2 regions of the Paenibacillus sp. JNUCC31 genome follow, and region 1 is predicted to be linked to the other one. Evidence: riboswitches for the same ligand, from Rfam matches in the RefSeq annotation. Region 1 holds a riboswitch; the other holds the start of a gene.

Region 1 (16,447 bases):
CCGATTCAAAATGGATTGAATGCCGTATCTCACTTCATGGTAGATACAAGTCCGACATTGTCGGCATTCATTTTCGGAGTCGTGGAACGGTCATTGATTCCGTTCGGTCTTCATCATATTTTCTACTCTCCATTCTGGTTTGAGTTCGGAGAATATGTGAACAAGGCTGGGGACGTCATACGTGGGGACCAGCAAATCTTCTTCAATCAACTGCGTGATGGTGTGAACCTTACAGCGGGAACGTTCCAAGTTGGTAAATTCCCGTTCATGATGTTCGGTTTGCCAGCTGCTGCACTTGCGATGTACCATGAAGCAAGACCGGAGCATAAAAAATATGTTGCAGGGATCATGGGTTCAGCTGCGCTGACATCGTTCCTTACAGGGATTACAGAACCTCTTGAATTCTCGTTCCTGTTTGTGGCACCCGTATTGTTTGCAGTACACTGTATCTTTGCAGGTTTGTCTTTCATGACGATGCAAATTCTTGGCGTCAAAATCGGGATGACGTTCTCCGGTGGATTCATTGACTTCCTGATCTTCGGGATCATTCCGAATCGCACACCTTGGTGGGATGTTATTATCGTAGGTTTGATTCTTGCGGTGATCTATTACTTCGGTTTCAGGTTCATCATTCGCAAATTCAACCTCAAAACACCAGGACGTGAAGAGGCTACACCTGAGACATCTTCCGGTGGAAGTTCAGGATCAACGGATGAGCTGCCACACAATATCCTTGCCGCCTTCGGTGGACAGGAGAATATCAAACATCTGGATGCATGTATTACTCGTTTGCGGATTGAAGTGAATGAGAAATCCAATGTTAATAAAGATCGTTTAAAACAATTGGGTGCATCTGGCGTACTGGAAGTGGGTAATAATGTACAGGCCATCTTCGGTACACGTTCAGATACAATCAAATCGCAGATGCAGGATATCATTGCAGGACGAACCCCGGCACCGACACCAGCCGCTGATGTCACACCAACTCCTGAAGAGGAGAAGGCACAGGGAGCAGAAGGTGAGCGCATTATTGCCGAAGATATCGTCATGCCAGTAAATGGTGAATTGATGGATATCACAAACGTGCCTGACCCGGTTTTTGCTGAAAAAATGACAGGTGACGGTTTCGCTGTTCTGCCACATGATGGTACCATTACATCGCCGGTGTATGGTAAAGTGTTTAACGTATTTCCAAGCAAACATGCCGTAGGTATTATGTCCGACGGTGGCAAGGAAGTGCTTGTTCATATAGGTGTCAACACGGTGAAGCTGAAAGGTCAAGGCTTTAACGTGCTTGTACAGGAAGGTGATCTGGTATCGGCAGGTCAACCGATCATGGAAGTCGATCTGGAGTATGTCAAAGCTAACGCTCCTTCGATCATTTCACCAGTCATCTTCACCAACCTGCCAGAAGGATCAACTGTCACCCTCAAGAAGAGTGGTGTGCTCAAAGTTGGCGATCAGCCAATTATTGAGATAAAATAAGAAGTGTTATCCTTATGGCAAGCAAGTGTTAATATATGCAATGCCTAAACTAAATTACTGAAAGTGAGATGATTGTAATGCAACAAACATTCAGAATTACAGACGAAGATGGTATCCACGCACGTCCGGCGACAGCCCTGGTTAATACAGCAAACAAATTTAAAGGTGCAGAATCCTTTGCAGAAGCTAACGGCAAAAAAGTAACATTGAAATCCATCCTGGGCGTACTTTCCCTCGGTCTGGAACAAGGCGATACCATCAACATCATCGTTGAAGGTGAAGGCGAAGCGGAAGCTCTTCAAGCGCTGACTGATGTTATGGTTAACGAAGGGCTGGGCGAAATTAATGCTTAATGTCTCCGGGATCGCGGCTTCGGCGGGTATTGCTATCGCCAAGGCGTTTATCTTGGAGCATCCCGACTACTCTGTAGAAAAACGCCAAATCAACGACGTTGACGCAGAGATCGCAAAACTCGACTCAGCGCTGGGCAAGTCCCAGGCTGAGCTGGAGGCGATCAAAGAGCGTACTTTACAAGAGCTTGGCGAGAAAAAAGCTGAAATTTTTGCTTCGCATTTGCTCATTCTGAATGACCCGGAACTTATTGATCCGGTTAAAGCGAAAATTGCTGATGAGAAGGTTAATGCAGAATTCGCATTGAACGAGACCGCATCGCAATTTATCTCCATGTTCGAGAACATGAAGAGTGCATACCTGCAGGAACGTGCGGCTGACATGCGTGACGTTACCAAACGTGTGCTGAATCACTTGCTTGGTATCGACTTCATGAGTCCGGCTGAGATCAGTGAAGAAGTGATCGTGCTTGCTGAGGATCTGACGCCTTCCGACACAGCTCAATTGAACCGTCAATATGTTAAAGGTTTTGCTACCAACATTGGTGGACGTACTTCTCACTCGGCAATCATGGCTCGTTCTCTTGAAATCCCGGCTGTTGTGGGTACCAAGGACATTCTGGCTCAAGCCAAACAAGGCGATATGATTATCGTTGACGGTCTGGATGGTCATGTTTTGGTTAATCCAACGGATGAGGTCATTGCGGAGTATCGTTCCAAACAGGAGCAGTATGATGCACAACGTGCCGAGTGGAGAAAACTGCGTGACGAACCAACCGTAACAGTGGACAACGTTCATGTTGAACTTGCAGCCAACATCGGTACACCGAATGATGTAACTGGTGTTCTGGAGAATGGCGGCGAGGCAGTAGGTCTGTACCGTACCGAATTCCTGTACATGGGCAGAGACAAGCTCCCTTCCGAAGACATTCAGTACAATGCTTACAAAGCGGTACTGGAAAAAATGGAGGGCAAACCTGTTGTCGTTCGTACACTCGACATCGGTGGAGACAAAGAGCTTCCATATCTGGATCTGCCAAAAGAAATGAATCCATTCCTCGGCTTCCGTGCAATTCGTCTGTGCCTGGACCGTCAGGATATTTTCCGTACACAATTGCGTGCCTTGTTGCGTGCAAGCGTACATGGTAACCTGCGTGTCATGTTCCCAATGATCGCAACACTGGGCGAATTCCGTGAAGCGAAGGCAGTCCTGCTCGAAGAGAAGGAAAAACTGGTAGCTGAAGGTATTGCGGTATCAGACAGCATCCAACTGGGCATCATGGTCGAAATTCCTTCGACTGCAGTTCTTGCGGATCAATTCGCCAAAGAAGTTGATTTCTTCAGTATCGGAACGAACGATCTGATTCAATACACCATGGCTGCTGACCGTATGAATGAGCGTGTCTCCTATCTGTACCAACCTTACAACCCTGCCATTTTGCGTTTGGTTAAGATGGTAATCGATGCAGCGCATCGTGAAGGGAAGTGGGCTGGCATGTGCGGAGAGATGGCTGGAGACGCAACAGCAATTCCATTGCTGCTTGGTCTTGGATTGGATGAGTTCAGCATGAGCGCAACCTCCATTCTGCCAGCTCGCAGTCAGATCACCAAGCTGTCCCGTGCGGATATGCAGGAACTGGCTGCCAAAGCTCTGGATATGCAAACGGCTGAACAAGTTGTTGAATTGGTTCAAAGCATTCAAGCGTAATGTAATTTTATGGGGTTTCCACCCGATTTTAAGGGTTTCTTTTTCCGATAAAGTGCTGCAGTCGTGCAGCGGTTTTGCCGGTATCCGCGATTCATTGTGGATATCGGCTTTTTTTGTGATAAACAGGACAATGTGATTCGGACTCTAGTGTGTAATCAAACTGTCTTTAAACCTCGGTCTGAGAACTGAAGGGCGACTGAACGTGGTTAAAGTAAACAAATGCGCTATATTCTGAAATACGAGGTTGCGTTCTTCAGTAGGAGAGTGATGCGTACTTCATAAGCGAAAGTGCAAAGAACTAAGAGAGGAAAGCTAAGGGATAAAAGCTAAGAGATTAGCACTGGGGGGAAGCTTTCAGTAATAGGTGCTTAGTGCAAAGGAATCTGTGACATCTTATTCCGGGATTTGAAGTACCTGCAGATATCTAAAGAACCTGATACACGCTATGTCGGAATCTACAGCCATTATTAGCATTTTTGTGAGGGTATTTAGAGAAATAACGTGTCTGATGTTTCTAAGAATTGAAAGAGTCGCCTGCGGAGGTCAAATAAGACATCCTGGGTTCGTTAGAACATTTTCTGGCTTGGTACTATCCGTCACAGGCTATCCGTCGCAGGCATCCGAAAGTCCGGGCTTCCAGACCTGGACGCTGGTATACATCGGAGCATAGCTTGCCTGAACATGAGACAGGCACTAATAGGATGAAGATGAGCAGGAACCGTGACATTAGTAAAGAGGAGTCAACTCGAAAAGCTCTTGCTGATTGGAATTATCAGCAAGAGCTTTCGTGAGAACAATGATTTGATTAACTGCAAGCGCAGTTCAGAACAGGCTTACGGGCTGCTGTAGTTTCATCCAGACGGGTAACCGGTGTGCCATAAGGGGCATTGAGTACCAGTTCAGGGGTCTCTTCTGCTTCCTTGGCAATGCGAATCATCGTATCGATGAACCCATCAAGTGTTTCTTTGCTCTCGGTTTCCGTCGGCTCGATCATGATGCACTCCTCAACGTTCAGCGGGAAGTACACGGTTGGCGGGTGATATCCAAAATCAAGCAAACGTTTGGCGACGTCCAGTGTGCGTACACCATACTGTTTTAATCCCCGGCCAGACATCACGAATTCATGTTTGCACACGCCTGGATACGGAATCTCGTAGTAAGGAGCAAGACGTGCCATCATGTAGTTGGCGTTGAGCACCGCACATTCCGATACCCGGCGCAAGCCTTCTGGTCCATAGGTACGAATGTAGGCATAGGCACGCACCAGAATACCGAAATTGCCGTAATACGCTTTGACCCTGCCAATGGATTGATCCCCTTCGCGATCGAATGCATACATACCCTCATCCGTTTTGATGACCATCGGTTTTGGCAAAAACGGAATCAAGCGGCTCTTCACGCCCACCGGGCCGGCCCCAGGTCCACCTCCGCCGTGCGGAGTACTCATCGTTTTATGCAAGTTCAGATGCACTACGTCGAAGCCCATATCGCCAGGACGGGTAATACCCATAATGGCGTTGGAGTTGGCTCCATCGTAGTACAGCAAGCCACCAGCCTGGTGCACGATGGAGGCAATCTCCTGAATGTCTTTTTCAAAAAGTCCGAGTGTGTTCGGGTTGGTCAGCATCAGCGCTGCGGTATCCGAACCAACAGCTGCGCGAAGTGCCTCCAGATCTACCAGACCGTCTGCGCGGGATGGTATCGTTACCGTTTCGAAACCTGCTACGGTTGCACTTGCCGGGTTGGTGCCATGAGAAGAATCCGGTACGATGACTTTGGTGCGCTGTTCACCACGACCTTCATGGTAGGCACGGATCATCATGAGCCCGGTCCATTCGCCATGTGCACCAGCAGCAGGTTGCAGCGTAACAGCATCCATGCCCGTCAAGCCTGCAAGGTCATTTTGCAACGTGTAGAGTAGTTCAAGTGCACCCTGAATGCTGGATTCGTGCTGATATGGATGGATTTTCGCGAATCCGTTATAACGGGCGACATCCTCATTAATCTTCGGATTATATTTCATCGTACAAGAGCCAAGTGGATAGAATCCGTTATCTACCCCGAAGTTGCGACGGGAGAGGGCAGTGTAGTGACGAATGACGTCCACTTCAAAAACCTCAGGCAACGCTGCTGCTTCCGACCGCAGCATTTCCCGGGGAATCAGCGAATCGACAGCTTGCCGGGGAACGTCACATTCTGGCAAGGAATACGCGACCCGACCCAGACTGCTGAGTTCAAAGATCAATGATTGCTCCGGTGCTGGAGAGGCAGCTTGGGCAGAGATGTTCGTAACTGTTTCAGTTTGGCCCGAAGTGGAGACTGAGGTTACTGTTTCCGAGTGGCCTGTTGCTGAAGTTGTCGTCGTTGTCTTTGTTGTCGTTTCTTGAGTCACAGCGATCCCTCCATTACACGTGCGAATTCGTCGATCTCTTCCTTGCTGCGTCGTTCAGTAACGGCGATGAGCATATGTCCGGCGAGCTCTGGATAATCGCGTCCAAGCTCATAGCCGCCAATGTAACCTGCATCGAGCAATTTCAGTTGCAGGGCATCCACATTCGTTCCTTCAGGCAGTTGGACAACAAACTCATTGAAGGTAGGTGCAGTAAACGTAAGAGAAACCCCTGGAATTGCGGTAAGCGTGTTAAGGGCATAATGACTCTTTTGCAAATTCAAATCAGCGACGTCGATCATGCCTTGTTTACCCATAATGGACATATAGACAGAGGCGCTCAGCGCGAGTAAAGCCTGGTTGGAACAGATGTTGGACGTCGCCTTTTCACGGCGAATATGCTGTTCCCGTGCTTGCAGCGTGAGTACAAAGCCACGCTTGCCGTTGCGGTCCGTGGTCTGGCCTACAATTCGGCCAGGAATCCGGCGCATATGAGCCTGGGATACGGCAAAATATCCGCATGTTGGACCGCCGAGTGAAGCGGCGATGCCAAGAGGCTGCGCGTCGCCAACGACGATGTCAGCACCCAGCTTGCCTGGGGCTTCCAGCAGACCCAGCGACAGCGGGTTGGCACTGACCACGAGCAGACCCTTGTGCGCATGCGCCAGGTCTGCGGCCTGTTTTACATTTTCCACGGCGCCGAAGAAGTTCGGGCTCTGAATCATAACGGCTGCGGTGTCATCGGACACGGCAGCTTGCAGGGCATCCCAGTCTGTTACACCATTTTGGTACCCGATCTCAACAATCTCCAAATTGAGGCCGTGTGCATAAGCTTGCAATACCTGACGGGATTCGGGGTGCACGGTACGCGATACAATCAGCTGTTTGCGGCGGGTTGCCGCTGCGGCCAGATTGCCTGCTTCCGCAAATGCAGTTGCACCATCGTACATGCTGGCATTGGCTACAGCCATGCCTGTTAACTCACAGATGTAAGATTGAAACTCGAAAATCGCCTGCAATTCTCCTTGGCTGATCTCGGGTTGATAGGGCGTATAGGCAGTGTAGAACTCGGAACGGGAAATGACATGATTAATGACAGAGGGCACGTGGTGATCGTAAATGCCTGCGCCCAGGAAGCTGGCGTGTGTCTCGAAGTTGGCATTCGCTCCCGCCTGCTTCGACATATGACGTGTCAGTGCATATTCATCGAGTTTGGAGGAAACAGGCAGTTCGCCCTGATAGCGAATCTCCTGTGGAATGTCATGGAACAGATCCTCCATCGTTTCCACACCGATGGTTGCCAACATGGCACTCTGATCCTGCTCAGTCATGGGAATGTAGCGGTGCTTGCTCATGCTTGATCAGCTCCTTGAGTAGGTGTCTTTGGTGCACGTGTCCGTTTATGAAAAGGGGTCTTCACAACCTCGGCTTTCAATTTCTTGCCGCGAATCTCAATCTCCAGTGGGGTACCCAGTGCAGCATATTTGCTGTCAATCAAGGCCAGCCCCAGATTGCGTTTCAGCGTAGGCGATTGGGTGCCTGTAGTCACTTCACCAATCTGTGCGCCTTCGGCGTAAATCGGATAATGGGGGCGGGGAATGCCGCGCTCCAGTACTTCGATACCGACCAGCTTGCGGACAGGCCCGTCATTTTTTTGTCGCAATAAGGCTTCATGTCCGATAAAAGGTTCGGCATTCAGCTTCACAAACATGCCCACACCAGCCTCCAGCGGCGAAATGGTTGCAGACAATTCCTGCCCATACAGGGGAAGCTTGGCTTCAAAGCGCAGCGTATCCCGGGCACCCAGTCCTGCCGGGACAAGTCCATGACCTTCTCCCGCCTGCATCAATCCATTCCAGACCGCAGCGGCCTGTTCGGCAGGAACATAGAGCTCAAAGCCGTCTTCACCGGTATATCCGGTGCGGGATAACAGCAATGTAACCCCACATACCTCCGCATTCAACACAAAACGGAAGGGCTCTATCGAAGACACATCGGTATCTGTCACCGTCCCGAGAATGTCCACTGCTAGCGGACCTTGCAGAGCAAGGAGCGCCGTCTGATTTGAATCATTGGTCATTGTTACGCCTGGCATCATGTGCTGCTGCAGCCATGCCCAGTCCTTGTCGATGTTGGAGGCGTTAACCACTAGCATATAATGCTGGTCTTTCAGTTTATAGATCAGCAGATCATCGACCACGCCGCCATCCGGATAACACATTAACGTGTATTGGGCTTGACCGGTAACGAGTGTTGTTACATCATTGGTGGTCATGTGCTGTAGAAAAGCTTCCGCGTGTTCCCCTTGGACAGTGAATTCACCCATGTGGGATACATCAAACAGTCCGGCACGTTCTCGCACCGCTTCATGTTCTTTCTGAATTCCGCTGAATTGTACCGGGAGCTCCCAGCCGCCAAAATCAATGCATCGTACGCCTTCATATTGCTGATAGAGTGGAAAGAGTGGGGTTCTAAGCAAATCGGACATCCAATCACCTCGTTATGGGCCGTCAACCGGCCGAGTGTATAACCGTGGAGCAATGAATCTGGCATCAACTTTTATTATAAAAGTAAGGTGAAGACGCTATAGGCAGTGCCGCTCTATAACCTGTTTTCGTTTTTTTTGGGAAAAAGGAAAAGGACAGGCCAAAGAATAGGCATGCCAGAAGCACGCTGTATTCTTAGGCTCTGTCCTTGGTACCTGAGAGTTACCCCGCCGCATGATGCAGCAGGTTTCCCCTTGGGTGATCGTAACGCCCACACAGGGCGAATAGATGCTCTCCAGAGTTGCGTCCCGTAAAAGTCCTTTTGCCTGAGAGATTCACCTCCGCTTGTCGGTGGTTTACTCCTTCGGCGTTACCGCATGTACACCCTGATTCGGGTGTCAAGGGTAATCTCTCCCTTTACATTCATCCGCGGGCATTGCATAGACCAATAAACACATTTACTACTCTCATTAAAGCCTGAATCGACTATTGATGTCAAGAACGATATCATAGAAATTGAGAAAAAATCCGAATGATATTATTAATTTAAATTATAATGTTCGTATATTTTTAAAGAGTGCGCTTACTTTTCTAATATTCACCATTATATGTAGGGAGTGTTCATTTGAGTTACAGGCATATAAGAAAGAAAATCAAATAATTTGTAAGGTATCTTGACATTTGATTGGGAAATATCATACGCTATGTTCTGGGAAAAAGGTTAAGGTCAAAGAAGCGCATGCACTCATTAATGAAAAGCGAGGCGGATATCGATGAGCGAATTGAAAAGTGATTTCCTGTACAGTGAAGAGCACGAATGGGTGCAGACCGTAGGGGAGGATACCGTACGTATTGGCATTACCGAGTTCGCGCAGCATCAGCTGGGTGACATTGTGTTTGTTGAATTGCCTGACCTTGAATCGGATGTAAAGGCAGAAGACAGCATTGGAACGATTGAATCCGTCAAAACCGTTTCGGATTTGTTTTCTCCTGTAAGTGGAACCATTGTGGCTGTGAATGACGCATTGCAGGATTCCCCGGAGCTAGTTAATAACTCTCCATATGAGGAAGGCTGGATGATTGAGATCCGTGTTGAGGGCGATCTGACAGCAGCACTGTCCACATTGATGAATGCGGACGCATATCGTAAACACACGGAATAATATTATTTTACATTATTTTACGATTCCAGGGTGAAGAGCTAAGCTAGAGCTTGATACGAACGCCCGTTTAACGTGAAAAGAGTAATCCATTGAAATATGTGCAGTTAGTGATACTGATGATTTGACCATAGTTTAGGCGCAATTGCTTCATCTGAAACAGGATGAGCAGTTGCGCCTTTTTTCCGTTATTCGCGCAGCATGGGCGTGGCATATATTTACATTTTACACGTCATTAAAATGGGGTTATTCGTGGGAATGATACATGAAAGGGAATATGACAGATTCATTTCAGCTAAAAGGATAAATCAATCGGACAAACCTTCAAATTTAAATCTTGTCATCAACGTTCATGACGGAAGTAGGTTTTCATTTCGTTGTGGAAGATACCGTTTTCATTTACGATATGTTTGTGAAATGAAGATTTATTTCAGATTTATACCTTGTTCGTCTGGATCATCATCATTGTCAAAAATTCAGTAGAATGAAGGTTTAATATGTTGAGGAGGTTTTCGATATGAGTTCAGTGGACGCAAAATCCGAAAAAAGCGGAGGAATACGGGTCGGCGTTCAGAAGTTTGGACGTTTCCTGAGCGGTATGGTTATGCCGAACATGGGTGCATTTATCGCCTGGGGTCTGATTACGGCATTGTTCATTCCAAAAGGATGGTTCCCTAACGCAGATTTTGCATTGCTGGTTGATCCAATGATCAAATATTTGCTGCCTTTGTTGATCGGTTACACAGGCGGTACCATGGTACACGGCCAACGTGGTGGTGTAGTCGGTGCGATTATGACCATCGGGGTGATTGTGGGCAGTGACATTCCGATGTTTCTTGGTGCCATGATTGCCGGACCATTGGGAGCCTGGGTCATTAAGAAATTTGACAAGGCTGTCGAGGGCAAAATCAAATCCGGATTTGAGATGCTGGTTAACAACTTCTCCGCTGGTATTATTGGTGGGATTTTGGCCCTTCTGGCCCTTAAAGGCATCGGTCCTTTCGTTGAAGCAATTAGCAAGGTGTTATCGGCCGGGGTAGAAACCTTGATGAATGCCGGTCTTCTCCCGCTGGTCAATCTGATCATTGAGCCAGGAAAAGTATTATTCCTGAACAATGCCATCAACCATGGGATTTTGACACCGATTGGTACAGATCAAGCAAGAGAACTGGGTCAATCCGTTTTATTCATGCTTGAATCCAATCCAGGACCTGGACTCGGCATTTTGCTGGCCTACTGCTTCTTTGGTCGGGGGTCAGCTAAATCTTCTGCTCCAGGTGCTGTAATTATCCATTTCTTTGGCGGGATTCACGAGATTTATTTTCCTTACATTCTGATGAGACCGATACTGATTCTGGCTGCGATGGCTGGTGGTGTAGCAGGTACATTGACCTTCATGCTGACAGGAGCTGGTTTGGTTTCAGCACCGTCACCGGGAAGTATTATTGCCTACTCGTTGTTAACACCTAAGGGTGGATATCTTGGCATGCTGGCAGGGGTAGCTGTAGCTGCGATTATCTCCTTCCTTGTGGCATCCGTACTGCTCAAAACAGGTAAACAGAAGGACGACGAAGATCTGGATAGTGCTTCTAACCGTATGAAGGATATGAAAAACCAGGGCAAAACGGGTAACCTCACCGTTGATAAAGACAATCGGGAAGCTGACCGTGCAGCCGATATTGCTTCTTCGGCAGTAAAAACGGATATCAATAAAATTGTATTCTCCTGTGATGCAGGTATGGGTTCGAGTGCCATGGGAGCTTCGATTCTGCGGAAGAAAATGAAGGCAGCCGGTGTGGATGTCGCTGTAACCAACACGGCAATCAGTGAAATTCCGCAAGATGCCGACATTGTCATCACACAGAAAACATTGACAGAGCGGGCCAAAACGGTGGCTCCAAATGCAGAGCATATTTCCATCGATAACTTCCTGAAGAGTCCTGAATATGAGGCACTGGTGGAGCGCCTCAAATCCGACTCCTGATGAGCAATATTACAAGGAGACAGCGTGAAATCGTGGAGTTCCTGCTGGAGCACCCGCATGAGGTAACTGCTGGCGAAATAGCTGTTGCGGTCAAAGTGAGTACCCGTACCGTACATCGGGAGTTGCAGATGATTGAACAGTGGCTTGAGCCCCTTGGCATGAAATTGGAAAAAAAATCGGGAACCGGGGTCCGAATCGATCCCGGTTCCGATGATCTGGCTGTATTGCGACAACAACTTGAGCTGAACGAATATGTGGAGTTTACGCCCGAAGAGCGTAAACTCTTCATGCTTTGTATTCTGCTGGATGAAGCTGAGCCTGTGAAGTTGCTAGCACTGGCCTCAGATCTGAAGGTTACTGTGTCTACGGCAAGCAATGATCTGGATGACCTTGAACCACGTATTCTCCAGGCGGGATTGAAGCTGGTTCGCAGGCGCGGATATGGGGTCAAGATCAATGGAAGCGAAATAGCACATCGCATGGCTATATCTGCGCTCGCTCTTGAATACTTGGATGAATCCGATCTGTTCGGAAGACATGTGGAGCAGGGAGTCTCCAAGGTAAACAGCAAACTTCTGGGAATGATAGGGCATAAGGATGTACTTACAATAGAAAATGCGTTGTGGCAACCGGATATCGATTGGTTAGAAAATATCCCGGAGCGGCAATACATGAAGCTGTTGATTCAATTGTCCGTAGCGGTTGTTCGTATCCGCAAAGGCTTTGGCATTGGGCGGAGTCTTCATCAGGACAATAAGAACGGCGGATATCTGCTGGATGGCGAGAAGAAGGTACCGGAATACTTGGCTTCCCGCTTGTGCGGTGTTCTGTCTGCCCAGCTTGGACTTGAGTTTGCCAAAGAGGAACAGGCCTATTTTCACAGGTTGCTGATTGAAATTGAGCAATCAATTCATTCCTCGCGTCTGCTGCCTATAGACGATTTGGTCTTACTCGATATGGTTCGTTCCCTCACAGATCGGATGCAGGAGAAGACCCATTATTTGTTCCATGAGGATCGTCTGCTCCGTGAAGGTCTGATTGCCCATATGGAGCCGGTGCTGGAACGCATGGAGGGACGTCAGCACATCCGTAATCCATTGCTTCAGCAAATCCGCAAGGATTATGAATCATTGTTTGAGGATGTGAAAGAAGCGGTCCAACTGGCTTGGCCCAATACGGATGTGCCAGATGAGGAGATTGGATTTCTGGTGATGCACTTCGGTGCTTCCATTGAACGGCTGCGGGTACTAAAGCGTGAAGTCAGGGCTGTCGTCGTCTGTACCAGCGGGATCGGATCTTCACGGATGTTATCGAGCCGTCTGTCCAAGGAAATTCCCGAAATTCGAATTGTGGACAGCGTGTCATGGTATGAAGCAGCTCGTATACCGAAGGCGGAATATGATCTGGTTCTCTCTACAGTCGATCTGCCAATGGATAAACATCAATACTACAAGGTAAGCCCACTGCTGACAGCAGAAGAGAGTGAACGCTTAAGGCATTTCATCAGGACAACGACGCTTCAGCGGGAACATAGTCCCCCACCTGAAGCGGTTTCAAGGACAACAGGCCGTATCGCCGATCCGGTTGGACTGGAGGCTACACTGATTGAAATCGTGCAGATTATTGGTAAATTTCAGGTGTTCCCGCTGGATAATCAGGAGATTGGATTTTATGAAACGGCCAACGCCATGTGCAACGTGTTGCATCAATCCGGTGTGTTGAATAACCCAGAAGAGATTGCCAGGCTGCTGGAGGAGCGTGAAGCAGTTGGAAGCCAGAAAATTCCGGGGACTTCGCTCGCGCTGTTCCATACACGCAGTGATGGCATTTACAGGCCTTCGATCACGCTCTTCCAGTTGTCAGAGCCGCTTCTGCGTACCCCCGAAGACCCGGCAGGTGTCAGTCACGTGCTCTTGATGCTTGGGCCCAGAGAGTTGTCCAAGGAAAGCTTGGAGGTACTAAGTGAGATCAGTGCGCTGCTGTTACAGGAAGAAATGATTGCATTACTTGAAAAAGGGAACCGGGATGATCTTATTCATTATTTATCCCGAGAGCTTGCGGGATTTTACCGCAGCAAAATCGAAATTGGAGGTATACAAACATGAGTGTGTTAACGAAAGATAAAGTCATCATGAATGCAACGGCTCAGGACAAATATGAAGCGATTCGCATGGCAGGTCAGATTTTGAAAGACGCAGGTCATATCACCGCTGAATACATTGACAAAATGCTGGAGCGTGAAGAAATTGTCTCCACGTATGTCGGAAATGGACTTGCAATTCCACACGGCACGAAGGAATCCAAATCCTTTATCCTGTCCACAGGTATATCGGTGATCCAGTTCCCGCAGGGTGTTGATTTTGGGGAAGAAAAAGCATATATGGTGATCGGTATCGCCGCTCAGGGCGGGGAACATATGGAGATTTTGACCAGCATTGCAGTGATCTGTGCGGAGGAAGAGAATATGGAAGCACTGCGTCAGGCCAAAACTGCCGAAGAAGTCATCACCATTTTGGAAAGTGAAATGGAACTATGAAGGCCCTTCACTTTGGAGCAGGTAACATTGGACGTGGCTTCATCGGTTTGATCCTGTCCCGTGCAGGATACAAGGTAGTATTCTCGGACGTTAATCAGGAGCTGGTTACGGCTTTACAGCAGCGCGGAGAGTACACCGTTGAACTGGCTAACGAGGCCAAGGATCTGGAGAACGTCACTGGTGTGAGCGCAATCGATGGAACCAATCTGGATACCGTTGCTCAAAATGTTGCAGAAGCTGAACTGATCACAACCGCAGTGGGTGTAGGCATACTGAAACATATTGCTCCCGGTATAGCCAAAGGTCTTACGGCCAGACTGGGGACGGGGGATGTCTTCGAGCCTCTTCACATTATTGCCTGTGAAAATGCAATCGGAGCCAGCACTCAGTTGAAAGAACATGTATATGGCTTGCTGGATGAGCATATCCGCAAACTTGCTGATCAGTACGTATACTTTCCAGATTCAGCCGTAGACCGGATTGTACCGATTCAGCATCATGAAGATCCGTTGCATGTACAGGTAGAGCCTTTCTATGAATGGGTCGTTGACCGTTCACAAATGGCTCCTGCGTTCAAACCGGTTGAGGGTGTAATGTATGTTGATGATCTGGAGCCTTATATCGAACGGAAGCTGTTTACCGTAAATACTGGACACTGTATTGCCGCCTATATTGGATATGAGAACGGGTTTGATACAATTCAGAAGGCTATTGCCGATGAAAAAGTCAAATCTATTGTATATGGGGCCTTGCAGGAAACCGGGGCAGTTTTGGTGAAGCGTTTTGGATTCAATGCGGATGATCACCAGCTGTACATTGCCAAAATATTGGAGCGCTTCGTTAACCCGCATCTGACGGATGAGGTAACTCGTGTAGGACGTTCACCGCTGCGGAAATTGTCCCCGAATGACCGCCTGGTTCGTCCGGCTCTCCAGGCTTACGAGTATGGAACGGAGACAACGCATCTGGCGATGGGAATGGCAGCTGCCTGCAAGTTTGATATTCCCGAAGACCCGGAAGCGGTGGAACTTCAGACTACGATCCAGCAAAAAGGGATTGAAGCAGCACTTAGCCAGTATACGTCCATGGAAGAGAGCCATCCTGTACTGAAGCAGGCTGTAGAGCACTATCATCAAATGAAAAAGTAACAATGTTCATTCCAATACAACGTAATATGGACAGAGGAAGAGCCTCACAGGGTTAACTGTGGGGCTCTTCTTCTTGTTCTGCTTTCTTTTTATACGTATCCAGACATGTCTTACATATACAGAACTTCCTGCGTTGTTCTGCTGGAATGCGGTCAAATACCCCTTCTGGGAACACGGCTTCGTTACACCAGCATTCTGAGTGAGGACGGCCTGCTGCATAGGAACAGCCATTAGCTTCACCGCATAAAGGACATACAAGGACTTCTGGTGTCACCTTCTTTGTATCTTGCTCAATAGACATACGGGTCTTCCTTCCCCCTTGTGAATAGTTAACCACTAACGATCGATAGGCTAATTACTGTATACTGACTCAACCTATTATACCAATCCTATGATTATTCTTCAGGAGGCAATTCAATCTTCAGTCCTTCCACATGTTTGCGACCCATCAGTTTTCGTTTCTTTCGGTTTTCCTTGGTCTCCAGCACAATGTCGAGGTCATAGTCGTCGCCTGGATAAAGTTCCTGTGCGGATATATGCAGAGTCAGGCGTTTTTTGTGAATTTTGACTTTACGTCCTCGCAGCATAACTCCGATGTTGCCACGACTGTCCTCCAGATCACAGACGATTCCTGACTGGTTCAGATAGGCTGCATACACGCGATCTCCTTTACGGAATGCTTTGGCAGGGGAAGTGGGTTCTAATGTTTCAGACCTATCGGATTGCTTTCTTGTTCCAGTTTGTGCGGACGGGTTGACAGATTTCACTGTGTTCCTTGTTTTATTTAAGTGCTCTTGTTCCATTGTGCTGCTTCTTGGCGATGGCGCAGAGTTCACAATGGGCACGGATGGAGTGAGGTTGGGAGACACATGTCGCGAGACACCCTGATCTGAAACGACTTTGGAGCGTTCTATAATGCGCTGTGGCATTCCCAACTTCAACGCGATGGAATAGGCGTAACTTTCCCCAGCTTCTCCAATTCGCAATCGATAAAGAGGCTGGAGCGAGACCGTATCGAATTCCATTCGTGCATTCTCAAAACCCGGCGTAGCAGCCGCAAAATGTTTAATTTCACCAAAATGGGTTGTGGCAACCACTGTAGCTCCAAGGTGATGCAGTTCCTCCAGCATGGCGATGGAGAGGCCTACTCCCTCACCGGGGTCCGTGCCGGAAGCCATCTCATCAATAAGCACAAGCGTTG
Region 2 (16,447 bases), 2.2 Mb from region 1:
TAACATAGGTCTCATCAAAAACGGACAAATCAAATGTAAATGGGGGCTGAACGGCAGTGTTAGGCAAATCAGGTAAAGTAGCGGTGATCGGGGCAGGTCTTGTCGGTTCAAGTTGTGCGTATTCCATGATTAATCAATCCATATGCAGAGAAATTATGATGGTTGACCGGACGTATGACCGTGCCGTTGCTCAGGCACTGGATTTTTCCCATTGCATGGATTTTACACATAACCGAACGAAAGTATATGCTGGCACATATGCGGATTGTGGCAGCATGGATGTCATTGTAATGACTGCCGGAGCAAATCCGAAGCCAGGACAGACTCGTCTTGATATTTTGGAGGAAGCCGAGTCCATTGCCAAAGATATTGTCGTTCCCATCATGAATAGCGGATTTCGGGGGATCTTTGTCGTCGCGGCCAATCCGGTTGACATAGTAACTTATATGGTATGGAAGCTGTCCGGACTTCCACGTGAACGCGTTATCGGTACGGGTACATCCATTGATTCTTCACGTCTCAAAACGCTGCTGTCTGAGGTATTCTCCATTGATCCACGCAGTGTGCATGGATACGCGCTCGGAGAGCACGGAGAATCCCAATTCGTGGCATGGTCGCATGTGACCATCGGTGGCAAACCGATCATGCATATTATGGAGCAGCACAAAGAACGTTTTAAACATCTGGATCTGGAGGATATCGCTCGCAAGACGAAAGATGCCGGGTGGGAAATCTTCACACGTAAAGGTTCCACTCAATTCGGAATTGGTAATGCACTCGCACATATTACCCGTTCAATTCTTAATGATGAGCATAAAATCATTGCCGTCTCTGCGATTCTGGATGGAGAGTATGGACAGAGCAACGTCTGTGCCGGTGTACCAGCCATTATCGGCGGGAATGGAATTCAGGAGATCATCGAATTGAATCTGGATACGGCTGAACGTGAGAAATTCGATCGTTCCTGTGAAGTACTGTCAGGCAACATTAATCGCCTAACCTTGGTATGATCCATCCCTTCTGCTAATTAAATAATCCTAAACATCAATAAGCCAATGAGCTCCCGAGGCGGGAGCCTATTGGCTTATTGATTGCATGTTTGCCTATAATATACCCGCTCACTACTGCTCAACTTGGTGCAAGCTGGGGTTCATCTGTCGGCCCCCACTGTTGAAGCACCCGTTTCAATTCACTCAGCATGACCGGTTTGCTAATGAAGTCACGCATCCCAATCTCCAAACAGGCTTCCTTGTCTTCACGTTTGGCATTACCCGTAACCGCTATAATAGCCGGTATCCGCTCCTGCGGAATCAATCGGTGTACAAGATCTGTCGCTTTGAGCCCATCCATGACAGGCATCTGGAGATCCATCAATACGATGTCATAGGTATTCTGCGAAATGGCTTCGATAGCCTCGACCCCATTCGTGCACACATCAGCTTGGTAACCAAGCTTCTCCAGATACTCTGTGAGAATTTTTCGATTAACCGGATGATCTTCGGCAACCAGGATACGCATCGCTACCTTATCGCCCTGGCGTGTACGATCATGGCTGAACTGGCGTGCAGTCTTCTCCGCAGATACATCTACACTTGTCGCAGGCACTGCGAAGCGGAAGGTCGAACCTTTCCCCTCCTCACTTTCCACACTGATACTGCCACCCATAATTTCTACGAGCCGCTTCGATATGACCAGCCCAAGACCGGTACCCCCATACTTGCGGTTAATAACCGGGTGCAGTTGAGAGAATGACTGGAATAGCTGATCCAGCTTATCCTCTGGAATACCAATTCCCGTATCCTTTACTGCAAAGTCCAGCAAACTCGTTTCCGGACGGCTGCCGTGAATGATATCAACCGCGACATCAATACTGCCCTGATTCGTAAACTTCAAGGCATTACTGACCAGATTGACGAGAATCTGCCGAATACGCATCGCGTCACCCACCATAAATTCAGGAATGTCCGGATTGAGACGATACCGTATCTTCAATTGTTTTTCTTCTGCTCCAGGCGAGAACAGTTCCGCTACCTGCTCCAACATCTTGCGTAACGAGAATGGTTCGAAGGCTAGAGCCATTTTGCCAGACTCCAGCTTGCTGAAATCCAGGATATCATTCAGAATGTTCAACAATGCATCGCCGCTCTCACGGATGATCTCAGCATATTCACGCTGTTCCTCCGATAGATCGGTGCCGATTAACAATTCTGTCATGCCTACAATTCCATTCATCGGTGTACGAATCTCGTGACTGACCATGGACAGAAATTCCGACTTGGCCTGTGCCGCAAGTTCGGCCGTCTCCTTGGCGCGCATAATTTCACGATCGCCTGTCACATCATTAAACACGATAACGGCGCCCTGGATCTGACCCTCATCGATGATCGGTGTAACCTGATATTCCACCAGGAAGCTTGTTCCGTCTTTACGCCAGAACACATCCTCCTTAACCGTACGGCACTGCCCATCCATCACCGTCATCTGAATAGGACATTCTTTTTTGGGAAAGTAACTGCCATCTGCACGTGAATGGTGGATGATGGGATGTGAGCTTTTGCCAATAAACTCTTCTACTGTATAACCGAACATGGATGCCGCAGCCGGGTTCATGAATCGGGTAATCCCCTCTGCATCCAATCCATAGATTCCCTCTGTAACCGAGTTAAGAATCAGCGCATGCTGCTTGCTAAGCTCCTGAATCTGCTCCGTATAGTCCTTACGCTCCGTAATATCGGACAAAATCCCATACACACCCACGAGTTCCTGATCCACAATAATGGGGACATTAATGATGGATACATCAATCTTTCGGCCGCGGGCATTCACGATCCTTGTTTCATAATGCTGGGGTTTACCCTGTTTGACCAGTTCAAAATAAGCTTTTCCGGCGTGAACTTCACTCTGATCCAGATGAGAAAGAAAGGACTGACCCATCAATTGGCTTCGAGGGATGTCCAGCATTTTTACCAAATTGCGGTTCACTGCGTTGTAATTCCCTACCAGATCCAACGAGTAGACCGCAGCCGGATTGTGCTCAAATAAGGATTTGTAACGCTGGCGACTCTCCCGCAGACGTCTTTCTGCATCCTTGTGCTGTGTAATGTCACGACTGATACTTACGATCTGTGTGCCCTTGTGCAACTCTCCGGCCACTGGCTTCGCCAATGTTTCCATCCAGATGTAGTGCCCCTTCTTGTGCAGCACACGCATCTTGCAGCCATTCCCGCTCAATGACAATTCCTGTAACACGGGGTAATCCTCCGGGTGACAGTAATCCCTCAGAAACCTTCCTGTCACCTCTTCTGGACGATATCCGAGCAACGGATAGACAGAAGGGGAAACGTATAACAGCTTACCGTCCAGGGAGGTTGTAGTAATGAGGTCCTGAGCATGGTCAGCCAGCATCTGATACTTCTCCTGCGTTTCCTGCAATTTACGTTCCACTTCTACCATCTCGGTTACGTCCCTGGCGATACCGTATATCCCAACGATCTCTTCTTGCTCCGTTATGGGCACATAGGTAATCTCGGCATGTTTGAGAGAACCATCTCTATGATAAAATGTGATCGAATTACTAACTGAATGTCCAGCCAGTACCTCACGAATATATTCTTTTCGTAACTCCTCACTCTCAGGGGGACAGATCCCCACTCGATTCATCCGACGGAGTTCTTCAAATGTATACCCTGAAATCCGCTCAATAGAGGGATTGGCATCAATATAATTTCCATGGATGTCCATCACATATATGGCATCCGGGTGGTTAAAAAACAGTGATCGGTAAGAACTCCCCTCAGAAATAATGCGCTTCAGAGTTTCCGTTTTATTAATATCCAAGGCTTACCCCTCTTTTCTTTAGCCTTCAATCCATATAACACCGGATCATAATAACTTCCGGAAGAATAGGCTTACCCTCGAATAACCAGGTTAAGCGGGATAGAAACACCTTTTTATATTTTACCAGATTCCAATTCAATTTTGCTTACAAGCTCCTCACCAAATCCCGTTAAAACGACAAAAAATCCCCTCTAGTGACACATGCCGTCATTCATGATGACATATGCCTTTTCTTTGTAGAAGGGAAGTTTTGTATGCGAGTTTATGGATGGTTTCTTGTCACTCAAATTTCTTTTTTTCTAAAATATAAAACGCCGATAAGCATGAAGAGTACAGCACTGCCTCCAACTACCGTCAGCATGGTCTCGAGTGGAACATTGTAAGCTCCAAATCCCTCGCCTTCCATCGGCGTCATTAAGATCATTGGCTGCGCCCAAGGGTAATACGGGCCAAAAGTGACCGAGTTGACGATCAGAATATTGGGTACTGTCAACGCAAAATTCAATGCCAGCGGCGCCGCAAAGCTGCTCCATACCAAGGAAACAAACATCTGCAGAGCAGCAAGCGGCAAACAGGCGAACAAGCCCAACAACAACTTCTCTGCAAGGAATCCCCATGGAACAGGAGCTGTCAACCCCTGAAGCTGACCAGCAAGCAAAATGGAACCCAGCAACAATAGTTGCGTCCCCGCCAGAAGAAGCAGCACGATTGTCAGTTTGCCGGCATATACGCCTGTACGGGTGAGCGGCAAGACCAGCATCTGTTTCCAGCCTCCTCCTGCATGTTCGAAGCGGCAGACAAAGGAAGTAAATACACCAGTCAGAATCGGCAACAACAATAAACCATGCAGGAAGACCATTGTTGTCATCAATACACGCCAATTCCCGGAGGGGGTGGATAACAGCCCAATAAGCAGCGCAATTAAGGGACTCAGCAGGATCAGAAGCCACACGGGAGACTTGCCCATTTTCAGCCGCTCAGCGGACAAAATCCGGAAATAGGTTGTGGCAAAGCTCATTCAGGCCACATCCTTCCGGCTGAAGTGAATCATACCCAGCAACATGATCAGCAAGCCCATACCTATACCCATACCTGCATACATCCATGAATGGGGTCCATTCCAGGCCATTTGTGCCCAAGCAAGCGGGAAGTACGGTGAGATACTGAGCGAGAACATCCCCATCACGGCGAGAATAATGCCCAGGGTTACGGGAAGTGCCTGATTTTTGGTGACCATCGTGAGCCATAGCTCCAATGACAATACAGGAAGCGCCCCGGCCAAAGGCAGCAGCCCCAGTCTGATGGTATCCGTCCATGGTATCTCACTGGCATCGAATCCGAGCACGAGCCCCAGACCTACCACCCCCACCGTTAACAATAAAGAGGAGACGATAAGCAAGATGCAAGCCAGCATGAATTTTGCCAGATACACGGCAGTTCTCGGAATGGGTAATGCCAGAAGCTGTTTCCATGATCCCTGCTCATGTTCAACATTGGCAATCATTGAACTAAGAATAGTCGCCCCCAACATCAAAGCGAGGGGTACAAACACAACCACATTGTTCAATAAGCCGCCCCACAGATTATCCCCATACTGCTGTTTCAGATAATCCAGACGTAATCCGAAGTTCAACGCCTGCATCGCTGTCAGCCCAATGGGCGCCAGAAACACGAGGAACCAGATACCTTTGCCGCGGATTTTGAGCCAATCGGACGATAATGCTCGGCCTGTCATACGTTCGCCCCCTCACCGATGACCCGCATGAACAGGTCTTCCAGTGATTGACGATGCTCTTCCACGCGATAGACCGCGTGATCCTGCTCGACCAGTCGGCGTACCAGCAAGGCGATTGCACTATTATCCATATAAGGGAACGTCAGGGCTGCTCCTTGCCGCTCGCCGAACTGCCCTTGCTCCCTTGCAAGCTTCATCGCCTCTTCCGGCTCGGATACGGTTAGTCGAATGGAGCTGCCTGTCTGGCTATGCAGATTCGCGATGGTATCCTGAAGCACCATCTTGCCCTCACGAATAATGCCGACACGGCTTGCCATCTGCTCCACTTCACTCAGCAAATGGCTGGAAACGAGGACCGTGATGCCATGTTCCAGTGGCATGCGTTTGATTAGTTCCCGAATCTCCTGAATTCCCGCAGGATCGAGTCCATTCGTGGGCTCGTCCAAGATAAGCAATTCCGGTTCGCCCAACAATGCACTGGCAATACCCAGACGCTGCTTCATGCCAAGAGAGTATCCTTTCACCGAGCGTTTCGCGTCGCGGGTCAGATCGACAATGGAGAGCACTTCGTCAATCCTCGATTTGGGTACATTGATAATCCGGCGCAGGGCTTCCAGGTTCTCCACCGCGTTCAGGTGTCCGTAATACGATGGATATTCAACCAAGGAACCTACACGCCGCAGAATATCCATGCGATCTTTGCGGATATCTTTGTCGAATATACGGATGACTCCTTTGGTTGGCTTGATTAAGCCAAGAAGCATGCGAATCGTTGTTGTCTTTCCGGCACCGTTGGGACCCAGGAAGCCGTAAATATCTCCCTTTTTAATATGCAAGTCAAGCTCACGGACCGCCGCACGATCCCGATAAGTTTTCCATAAATTAGCGGTTTGAATAATGTTATTACTCACTGTTAATCACCTCGGATAACATCGTAACCTTCCAAGGTTAAAACGGAGTTCTTTCCAAGTTTAAGTTTAGTTTAAAAATAGATATAGATACGGACCCCTTCCGGTGAGCTATCCAGCCGCTTGCGCAGTCCCATTTCTCGAATCAACAGATCCACAATGGATAAGCCCAGGCCTGTTCCTTTGGTATCGGAATCCTCCTGGAGTCCAGGTCCCCGATCTTGAATAACAAGAGCAACTCTTCCTTGAACCACACTTGTCGATATGCCGATATATTTTCCGCAGGCTGCATGACGAATCACATTCTGAAACAGGTTATCGAGAACACGGCGCATGCCCTGCTCATCGACCTGCCAGATTAATGGTTCTTCCGGCAGATCAATATCAATCTCATATTGTTCTTTCTCCCAAACGGGGTACCAAGCCGCTGCGGCCTCCCTGACAATTCGCAGGATGTCCTTCTGTTCCAGCTTCAGAGTATATTTCCCACTGGCGAGCAGGTTATAAGACAACATGTTATCAATGAGTCCGCTCAAGTCATCCATTTTGGCTTCCATCCGGCGCAATGAATTGTCCGCAGTTGCGCTTAGCGGCTCTTTGTGAAGTGAATGCATGTGTCCACGAATTACAGTCAGCGGCGTACGCAGATCATGCGACAGTCCCGCAACCAGACGTTTGCGCAACTGTTCTTCCTCCCGTTCCCGGTGACGGCTGTCTGTCAACTGATACACCATTGCATTGAATGATTCTTCCAACTGTCCGATCTCGTCGGATCTGAGAATGTCCACAGGAAGCGGAATGCCTTCTTTGCCCGGAGTCATCATTGCCGTCTGCAGCCGAATGAGTCGCTTGCGAATTCGCGCAAAGAACAGGATCGACATGACGATGAACAACAGGAGGATGATCATCATCAAGACGCCCAAATACAAGAGTTCCATGGGCCAATTATTCTGCGATTTTTCCAACAGATACCGGGGTACCTCAATTACCATAAAGCCCTGACCCTTGTCCTCGTTGTCGCCTCCCACAAATGAAACCACCGTAAGTGGATCACGATAGGAGGCTTCCTTCATAAATTCGAGGGCAGAGTTTGCATCCCATAAGTCAGGAATTCGGGTCACTGCCGCATTCTTGTCATTCCGTGCCCACTTCAACGTGGTTACCGTTATTCCGGCCTGCGTTGACTCCGTTACGTTAACGTCTTCCCCTCCGAGTATATATGCCGTTTCGCCCTTCTTGTTCACATAATACATTGACGATTTTGGATATTTACCGTGTAGCTGTTCCAATCGTTTATGAATCTCTTCCGGTGTAGCCCCATGTAGTTCCTTGGACTCCCTGGACCACAAGTTGCTGATTTTCGTAGAGTCCCCATAGGGGGCTGTATTCTCTATATTGGTATTGTTCACCACCACAACGTAAATGATGGATGTGAGCGGAAGAACAACCGGAACAAATAAAACCGCCGCCAGGATCAGCAACATATAACGGGACATCAGGGACCTTCCAAAGCGCAGCTTACGTTTCCCTGCCGGAATTCGGTCCTTACGCCCTTCTCCCTTCATCCTCTCTCGTTCTCCGGATCTCCACCTCATGGCTTCTTCACGCGGTACCCTACACCGCGGATCGTTTGAATGATGGCAGGGTTCGCCGGATCAAGCTCCAGCTTCTCGCGCAAATGTCGAATATGTACCATTAGTGTCTTGTCCCCGTCGAGATAAGGCTCATTCCAAACAGCCTCGTAGATCTGTTCTTTTGTGCGAATCATGCCCATATGCCTGAGCAGATAGGCGAAGATATGAAATTGTTTGCCTGATAAAATAATCTCTTCCCCGGTTTCCTCATTGACGATCCGATGGTCCTTCTCATAGATGGACAGATGATCCAGCTTTACGACGGTTTCGGACGAGACATCCGTTCCCGCCTTCCGCAGTTGCACTTCAATTCGGGCAGCGAGTTCATCAGGATGAAACGGCTTGGTTACATAATCATCGGCAAAATCGAGCCCATGCAGCTTGTCGTCAATGGACGTTCTGGCCGAGAGCATGACGATGGGCACAGAAGGATGTTCCTTTTTGAGCCGCTGCCCGACTGTAAATCCATCCAGCCCCGGCAGCATGACATCCAGAATAATCAGCGAACAGCCTCCGGCGGCTTCACCCGCGCCCTCTCCACTTCCGAGCCATATGACCTCATAACCACGTTCCTCCAGGTCAGCTCTGACCCATGTCGCAATTTCCGTATCGTCTTCAATGTATAACAATTTTGTTTTCATGCGTAAATTCGTTTCCTTTCTGCACCCTTTGGGTTAATTATATATCTAAACATAATGGAGTAAGCTGTATGTATGAACGAAGCGATGCACCGTACAACGGGGACTCCGTTACTTTTATTTGTATTATACCTTAATCTCCAGATTCAGAAATATCATGTCATGAGGTCCATGAAGTACATACAAAGGGTATATACGGGAGGAATTTCAACATGCTGCTGGAAGCCATCTATCATCAACCCAAGCGAAACTGGGCGTACGCCTACGACAAGGATACCGTTCGTCTGCGTCTGCGCGCCAAAAAGAATGATCTCACCGAAGTCTACGCCATGACGGGTGACAAATACGCATGGGACAATACCAAAGAACTGATTCCTTTAGCCAAGTTCGCATCTGACTCCATGTTTGATTATTACGAGGGTGAAATAAAGCCACCATATCATCGCCTGAAGTACTCTTTTTTGCTAAAAAGTGGAGACGAGCAGATCTGGATGTCCGAAACGGATTTTCAGGAACATGAACCTGACGATCCCGGGCAAATGTTTCAGTTCCCGTATATTCATCCGGGTGCTGTTTTTACACCACCTGCTTGGGTGAAAGATGCTGTTTTCTATCAGATCTTCCCCGAGCGGTTTGCCAATGGCAATCCTGAACTTAATCCGGAGAATGTCGAACCTTGGGGCGGCGAACCTACACCGTTTAATTTCTTCGGCGGTGACCTCCAGGGTGTGATGGATCATTTGGACTATCTTAGCGAGCTGGGCATTAACGCTATATATTTTACCCCCATCTTCGCAGCAACTACCAACCATAAGTATGATACCGAGGATTATCTGCGGGTAGGTCAGCATTTCGGTGATGCAGACACGGTCAAACGACTGGTCAAGCTGTGTCATGAACGTGGCATCCGGGTGCTCCTGGACGCGGTATTCAATCATTCAGGGAAGACGTTTGCGCCATTTGTGGACGTGCAGGAGAACGGGGAGAAGTCCAAGTACAAGGATTGGTTCCATGTGCATGAATTTCCGCTGGATGTGAAGGATGGCATCCCTACCTATGAGACCTTTGGATTTGAGCCTCACATGCCGAAGCTGAACACGGAAAATCCCGAGGTGAAGGACTATCTGCTCAAGGTTGCCGAGTATTGGATTAAGGAAGTGGGTATGGACGGCTGGCGACTGGATGTCGCGGATGAGGTGGATGATGCATTCTGGCGTGACTTCCGCCGAGTGGTGAAAGCTGCAAATCCGGATGCGTACATTCTCGGGGAGATATGGAATGAATCCTCAGCCTGGCTGCAAGGTGACCAGTTCGATGCCTCCATGAACTATCCGTTTACCGATGCCGTGAATGGTTTCTTTGTGAGAAATAAAATGAATGCCGAGACGTTCGCGGACTCTATCGGCCGACAATTGTCACGTTATCCGCTGCAGGCGAGCGAAGTGGCCTTCAACCTGCTGGACAGCCACGATACACCGAGGCTGCTCACGCTATGTGAAGGTGACCAGCGCAAGATGAAGTTGGCAGCGCTGTTCCAGTTCACTTACCTGGGCACACCGTGTATCTATTACGGGGACGAGATTGGGCTGGATGGCGGCGCTGATCCGGGATGCCGGAAATGCATGGAGTGGGACGAAGCGAAGCAGGACCGCGAGTTGTTCACCTTTTATCAGCAGCTCATTGCACTTCGCCATGCTCATCCTGCCCTGCGCGCAGAAGGCCGCGTTCGATTCCTGCAGGCCCGTGCCGAAGGAAGCCAGCTGGTCCTGGAACGGCAAAGTGACGAGGAACGCATTCTGATCTTGTTCAATCGCTCGGAAGAAACGGCTATCGTCGAGCTGGAAGCGGGTAACAGGGAATGGAAGGAATTATTTGGAGAGAATTATCGTACAGCGAAGGAAGAGGGTATTCTGGCGGTCGAGCTGCCCGCATATGGATACGCTGTGCTAAGTTCGAATCCCGTGTAATACGATAAATAAGCGCTACAGAGACCTGTAACGGATCTGTTGAGCGCTTATTTGGCGTTAAGGATCGATCATTGGAACAGTCACAGTTTAACATCAGGATTTTTGTTGCGAAACTCATTCTGACGCGTTTAAGGAGATTATGCCTTAGCTTCTGGTTCATTTTCACCAGGAGACTCAGACTCAGACTCAGGTTCTGCACGCTTCGCCTTCGGTTTGGCCAGCTTTTCCATCATTTTCCGTCCTGTTGGCGTTTGAGCGAGCCCGCCTTGAGCCGTTTCACGGTGCCTGCTTGGCATCGCACTGCCCACTTCAAGCATGACATCTATAACTTCGTCTGACGGAATGGCACTGCGCACCCCGGCTAGTGCCATATCGGCCGCAGCCAGCGCGGTTACCGCACCGAGTCCGTTACGGACGATGCACGGGATCTCCACGAGGCCCGCAACCGGATCGCAGATGAGGCCCAGTGTATTTTTTAACGCGAGACCTACCGCATGGACAACCTGCTCTGGTGTACCTCCTCGTAGTTCAACCATGGCACCCGCAGCCATGCCGATTGCTGAACCTACTTCCGCCTGACAGCCGCCTTCCGCACCGGAAATAAACGAGTTGTTGGCAATAACATATCCAATCGCACCAGCACAGAACAGACCGTTTACCAAATGCTCGTCACTCCAGCCAAACCGCTCCTGGGAACTGATAAACACACCTGGAATAATGCCGCAGGAGCCCGCTGTCGGTGTCGCTACGATCCGGCCCATGGAGGCATTCACTTCAGATACACACAGGGCATACGCCATAGCTAATGCAGAAGCATCTCCAGAGCAAGTCTCACCTTGGCGAATGTACTCGGCCATTTTTTTGCCGTCTCCGCCAGTCAAGCCGCTTCGTGATGTCGTATCTTCTGTCAGTCCTTTGTGTACAGCTTCCTTCATCACCTGATAGTAATCCGACATCTGCTGCACAACACCCGCTCTTGGAGTATTGGTTTCCTGAACCTGCTCTTCGATCATCAGTTCGGCAATGGTTTTGGACTCCGCTGTACAGATGGTATTCAGTTCATGTAGATGTTTAAACCGCATCCGGCTCCACTCCTCTCTTCAAATCGATGACGCGAATTTCAAGTACATGGTCCAGCGATCGCAGACGATTCAACATCTCGGGATTTGGCACACCATCCATCTCCATCGCAGTCAAGGCTTCACCATCCCTGGCTTTCCGATCAACTTGCATATACCCGATGTTCACACCTGACGAGCTGATTGTGGACGTTACCGAAGCGAGAACCCCAGCTTTGTCTGAATGACGCAGAACAAGCGTCGGAAACTCTCCGCTGATCTGTACCCGGAAATCATTCAAGGCATGAACCGATACACTGCCACCACCAATGGATGCACCGATTAAAGAACATTTGCGCTCCCCATGCCACAATTCAATCTTGACCGTATTCGGATGGGGAGCTGGCAGACCGCTTGTGAAAAACTCAACCTCCATGCCCGCTTCCTCAGCATATTGCTCTGCATCCGGGATACGCGGATCGTCGGTGACATAATCAAGCAGACCACCGATCAACGCGAGATCCGTGCCGTGCCCCTGATACGTATCGGCAAACGAGCCGTACAGAGTAAGCCGGGCCCGTTCTGGCGTGCATCCCAGCCACTGACGGGCAATTCGTCCCAATCGTGCCGCTCCAGCCGTATGTGAACTTGATGGCCCTGTCATCGACGGGCCAATAATTGAAAAAACGTCTTTAAAACGCATCGCAAACCCTCCATTTATAATCGTCATTTTCATCCAGACCTACGCCCATAATGTTCCTTTATTACTGAATGATGACATCAAAAAAGGACAGAAGAAGGCTATGAGCCCTCTCTCTGTCCTCGATACCTGAGAGTTTCATGATAAGAAGCACGTTAGATGCCTTCCCTGTATTTCACAGGTGACGCACCTTGCAAACCCTTGCCGCTTGATCATATACCCCTTGGGTGGCGCAGTTCGCGCACTCTCCAGAGTTGCGTCCAACGATGGTACATTTACCTGAGAGATTAACTGCTGCGCCGGGTGCGCAGCAGCTTGCTCCTTCGGTGCCTGAATGCCAGCCATAACTCAGCCTGCCCAGGTCTCTCCCGCTCGCTATCATTCGCTTGTATGGAACCATTCTGATCTTGTACCAGAACGATAATTGAAGTTTTGACTACTTTCTCATTAAGATTAATCGACCGGAAGATCAGTGTCAACAAACTTAACGATTTCTTTGTTAATCTTTACTTTTTTCCATTTTACACACAGGAAAAATCAACAAATTGTAAACTTTCATCACATGAATGTGTTAATGCGTTTCATCCCGAAAGCGCATACATTATGATTGTTTTATTTTCGATGAGCCATATCTGTGGTTAGTACTATTTATGTTACGATCCACAGAACGGTTCGGGTATTCATCGCCTTCTTTGTATCAAATTAGAGTGGTACGTGCGAATATCGTAGCATGATTGTTTTTATTATGGAAAACTATTCCATATGAAGGATCATACAAAAAAGCATAACCCCCAAACGATCTCGCCCGGGAGTTACGCTTCCTTCTATCTCTATAAATCTATCTCATACTCTATCCCAATATAACAGTTAACCGAAACGTCCCATAATATATTCCTGCGTCAGACGGTTGTCCGGGTTGGTAAAAATATGCTCCGTATCCCCATGCTCAATCATGTTTCCCAGGTAAAAATAGGCCGTATAATCCGAGATGCGTGCCGCCTGCTGCATGTTATGGGTAACAATCACGATCCGCAGCTCTTTCTTGAGCTCCGAGATCAGTTCCTCAACCTTGCCCGTGGATACCGGGTCAAGCGCAGATGCCGGTTCGTCGAGCAGCAAAATTTGCGGCTCAACTGACAATGCGCGGGCGATGCAGAGCCGCTGCTGCTGTCCGCCCGAGAGGGCCAGGGCTGACTCATTCAGTCTGTCCTTGACCTCATCCCAGAGCGCAGCGCGGCGCAAGCTTTTTTCCACAATCTCATCCAGTGCCTTCTTACTCTTGATACCGCGGTAGCGGGGGCCAAACGCGATATTGTTGTAGATGGACTTGTGGAAAGGGTTAGGCTTCTGCCACACCATGCCAATCTTCTGGCGCAGCTTGATTACATCTGTGCCGGGTTCATTCAGATCATTGCCATCCATCCAGATATGTCCCTCCGTGCGGGAACCGGCAATCTCGTCGTTCATCCGGTTGAGCGACCGCAGGAATGTGGATTTCCCACAGCCGGAAGGCCCGATGAGCGCCGTCACACTCGCTTCGGGAAACGTCAGGCTAATCTGCTTCACTGCCTGGAAATGCCCATAATATATGCTTAACTGTTCCGTACCGAAAGGTATGGCCATGTTGGTTCCTCCTTATTTCGAAGCTGTCATGCGGCGGTAAACCACCCGACCGATCCAGCGTGCACTCAGATTGAACGCCAGGACGAGAAGTACAAGCACGGCTGAAGCGCCAGCTGCTATCTCTTTGGAATCCGGGCCAATGCCTTCACTGTTCACTTTCCAGATGTGCACGGCCAGTGTCTCTGCCGGACGCAGTGGATTGATTGGTGATCTTGGGCTCGTTGGATTCCAATCCGTGAAGTCGAGCGGAGGACTACTCATACCCGCCGTGAACATCAGGGCTGCTGCCTCACCGAAGATCCGGCCCGATGCCAGAATCGTACCTGTAATTAAGCTGGGCAAAGCCACAGGCAACAGAATGGAAGTGATAATCTTCCATTTGGACAATCCAAGTGCAAGACCCGCTTCCTTCTGCTCTTTCGGTACGGCTCGGAACGCTTGCTCCGTTGTACGCACCATCAGTGGAAGGTTAAATATGGCAAGAGCCATGGCACCCGATAACAGGGAGAAGCCCAGACCAAATGTATTAACGATCAGCAAAAGTCCGAACAAACCAATAACGATGGACGGGAAGGAAGATAACACTTCGACCACCAGACGAATAAAGCTTGTAATCCGGCCCGGCTTAGCGTACTCAGCCATATAAATACCGCCACCCCATCCAAGCGGAATAGTAATAATCAAGGTCAGAACAAGCAGGAAGATCGAGTTAAACAGCTGCGGGCCGATCCCGCCGCCGCCCTTGAGCAACTGTGGTGCACTGGTCAGGAAGTGCCAGTTAATCTGACCAATCCCCCGTATCAGAATGAAGCCGAGCAAGCCGAGCAGAAGAACAACAATGAACAGGGCCAGCACAACGATAACCGAAGTTGCAATTTTATCTACCGTTTTAGCCTTCATTTTCATACCCGGTTCCTCCTTTCAAGCAGGCGAACCAGAATGACGAAGACAAAGGTCATCACCAGCAGGACAAGCGCCATACTCCACAGTGCATTGTTATGAACAGAACCCATCGTGGTGTTACCCATACTCAGGGTAATTACACTTGTTAACGTTGATGCCGATTCGAGTAAGGATGTCGGTACATGCGGTGCATTCCCGATGACCATCTGTACAGCAAGGGCTTCACCAAATGCGCGAGCCATACCCAGTACAATCCCTGTCAGCAAGGCAGGCAGAACGGTCGGAATAATGACCCGATAGATCGTTTGCCAGCGAGTCGCACCCAAGGCGTAGGAAGATTCACGAAGACCTTTAGGCAAGGCAGACAATGCATCCGCCATAATACTGGTTACGGTAGGCAGAATCATAACAGACAGAACCAGACATCCGGCTGCAATCCCGACGCCGGCTCCACCAAAGATACTGCGCAGCAAAGGCACGATCACACTTAGTCCGATAAAACCGTACACAACGGAAGGTATACCTGACAAAAGCTCAATCGCAGGCTGCAATATTTTTTTACCTTTACCTGGTACGATCTCCGTCATAAAGAGCGCAGCACACAGGCTAAGCGGACTTGCAATCAGTGCTGCGAGAAATGTTGTTATGAATGAACCTGTAATGAACGGTAACGCCCCATAGGCAGCGGGTTCGCCCGCCGGATTCCACGTTTTACCGGATAAAAACTCACTCAAACTTACGCCATCCTGGAAAAAGGTCGACAACCCTTTGGACGCTACAAAATAAACGATGGAAAACATGACAACGATCAGGAAAACGACACAAATCGACGTATAGATTCGTCCCGTCCACTCTTCCCAGTAATGCTTTTCTCTCAAGGGCCGGCGCGATTTCAACTTGTTGTTCATTACCGTTCCCCCTTCGGTCTGTTCCATAACAACCATCCTTCTATAGTAGAATTCATGCAAAATATGGGATAAATCCAGAGCAAACCGCGCAAAGAGGCAGGACCTGGGTCCGCCTCTCTCGCTGTATGCGCAAGTTCAAAGATTATTTCGTCACAGTGCCTGCTGCATCACGTTTTACTTTCATGCCGGATACCGGGATGTAACCAAGCTCAGTCACGTCTTTTTGCTGAATTTCATCACTCAGGATGTAATCGAGGAATGCTTTTGTTGCTGCGTCAGGGTCACCCTTGGTGTACATGTGCTCGTAAGCCCATACTGGATAAGTTCCTGCTTCTACGTTCTCAACCGTCGCTTCTACACCTTCGTATTTCAACACTTGCAGGCTGTCATCCAGGTAGGACAGAGCCAGATAACCAATAGCTCCCGGAGTTTCAGCTACCAGCTTCTTAACTGTACCGGAGGAATCTTCCTGAATCGAACCTTGGATATCTTCTACTTTTGTGCCCAGTGCAAAGTTCTCAAATGTTGCACGAGTA

What was found. Region 1 has a riboswitch for glycine ahead of gcvT (glycine cleavage system aminomethyltransferase GcvT). Riboswitches for the same ligand answer to the same signal wherever they lie in the genome.
Region 2: linked by a shared signal. The riboswitch ahead of sdaAB (L-serine ammonia-lyase, iron-sulfur-dependent subunit beta) and the one ahead of gcvT (glycine cleavage system aminomethyltransferase GcvT) in region 1 are both predicted to bind glycine.

What each region holds. Positions count from the first base shown of each region.
Region 1 covers NZ_CP062165.1:1,716,032-1,732,478, reverse strand. Annotated here, with positions in the region: gene ptsG (glucose-specific PTS transporter subunit IIBC) at 1-1,485, shown strand, start outside; gene JNUCC31_RS07320 (HPr family phosphocarrier protein) at 1,563-1,838, shown strand; gene ptsP (phosphoenolpyruvate--protein phosphotransferase) at 1,831-3,543, shown strand; gene gcvPB (aminomethyl-transferring glycine dehydrogenase subunit GcvPB) at 4,349-5,827, opposite strand; gene gcvPA (aminomethyl-transferring glycine dehydrogenase subunit GcvPA) at 5,932-7,287, opposite strand; gene gcvT (glycine cleavage system aminomethyltransferase GcvT) at 7,284-8,420, opposite strand; glycine riboswitch at 8,619-8,719, opposite strand; glycine riboswitch at 8,723-8,845, opposite strand; gene gcvH (glycine cleavage system protein GcvH) at 9,192-9,581, shown strand; gene JNUCC31_RS07290 (PTS mannitol transporter subunit IIBC) at 10,096-11,562, shown strand; gene JNUCC31_RS07285 (BglG family transcription antiterminator) at 11,562-13,667, shown strand; gene JNUCC31_RS07280 (PTS mannitol transporter subunit IIA) at 13,664-14,098, shown strand; gene JNUCC31_RS07275 (mannitol-1-phosphate 5-dehydrogenase) at 14,095-15,246, shown strand; gene JNUCC31_RS07270 (cysteine-rich CWC family protein) at 15,299-15,547, opposite strand; gene JNUCC31_RS07265 (endonuclease MutS2) at 15,642-16,447, opposite strand, start outside.
Region 2 covers NZ_CP062165.1:3,929,286-3,945,732, reverse strand. Annotated here, with positions in the region: gene JNUCC31_RS17135 (L-lactate dehydrogenase) at 57-1,010, shown strand; gene JNUCC31_RS17130 (PAS domain S-box protein) at 1,129-3,837, opposite strand; gene JNUCC31_RS17125 (ABC transporter permease) at 4,121-4,855, opposite strand; gene JNUCC31_RS17120 (ABC transporter permease) at 4,856-5,572, opposite strand; gene JNUCC31_RS17115 (ABC transporter ATP-binding protein) at 5,569-6,483, opposite strand; gene JNUCC31_RS17110 (HAMP domain-containing sensor histidine kinase) at 6,555-8,045, opposite strand; gene JNUCC31_RS17105 (response regulator transcription factor) at 8,072-8,755, opposite strand; gene JNUCC31_RS17100 (alpha-glycosidase) at 8,965-10,719, shown strand; gene sdaAA (L-serine ammonia-lyase, iron-sulfur-dependent, subunit alpha) at 10,857-11,801, opposite strand; gene sdaAB (L-serine ammonia-lyase, iron-sulfur-dependent subunit beta) at 11,791-12,480, opposite strand; glycine riboswitch at 12,592-12,731, opposite strand; glycine riboswitch at 12,736-12,858, opposite strand; gene pstB (phosphate ABC transporter ATP-binding protein PstB) at 13,345-14,100, opposite strand; gene pstA (phosphate ABC transporter permease PstA) at 14,113-15,000, opposite strand; gene pstC (phosphate ABC transporter permease subunit PstC) at 15,003-15,911, opposite strand; gene JNUCC31_RS17070 (phosphate ABC transporter substrate-binding protein) at 16,054-16,447, opposite strand, start outside.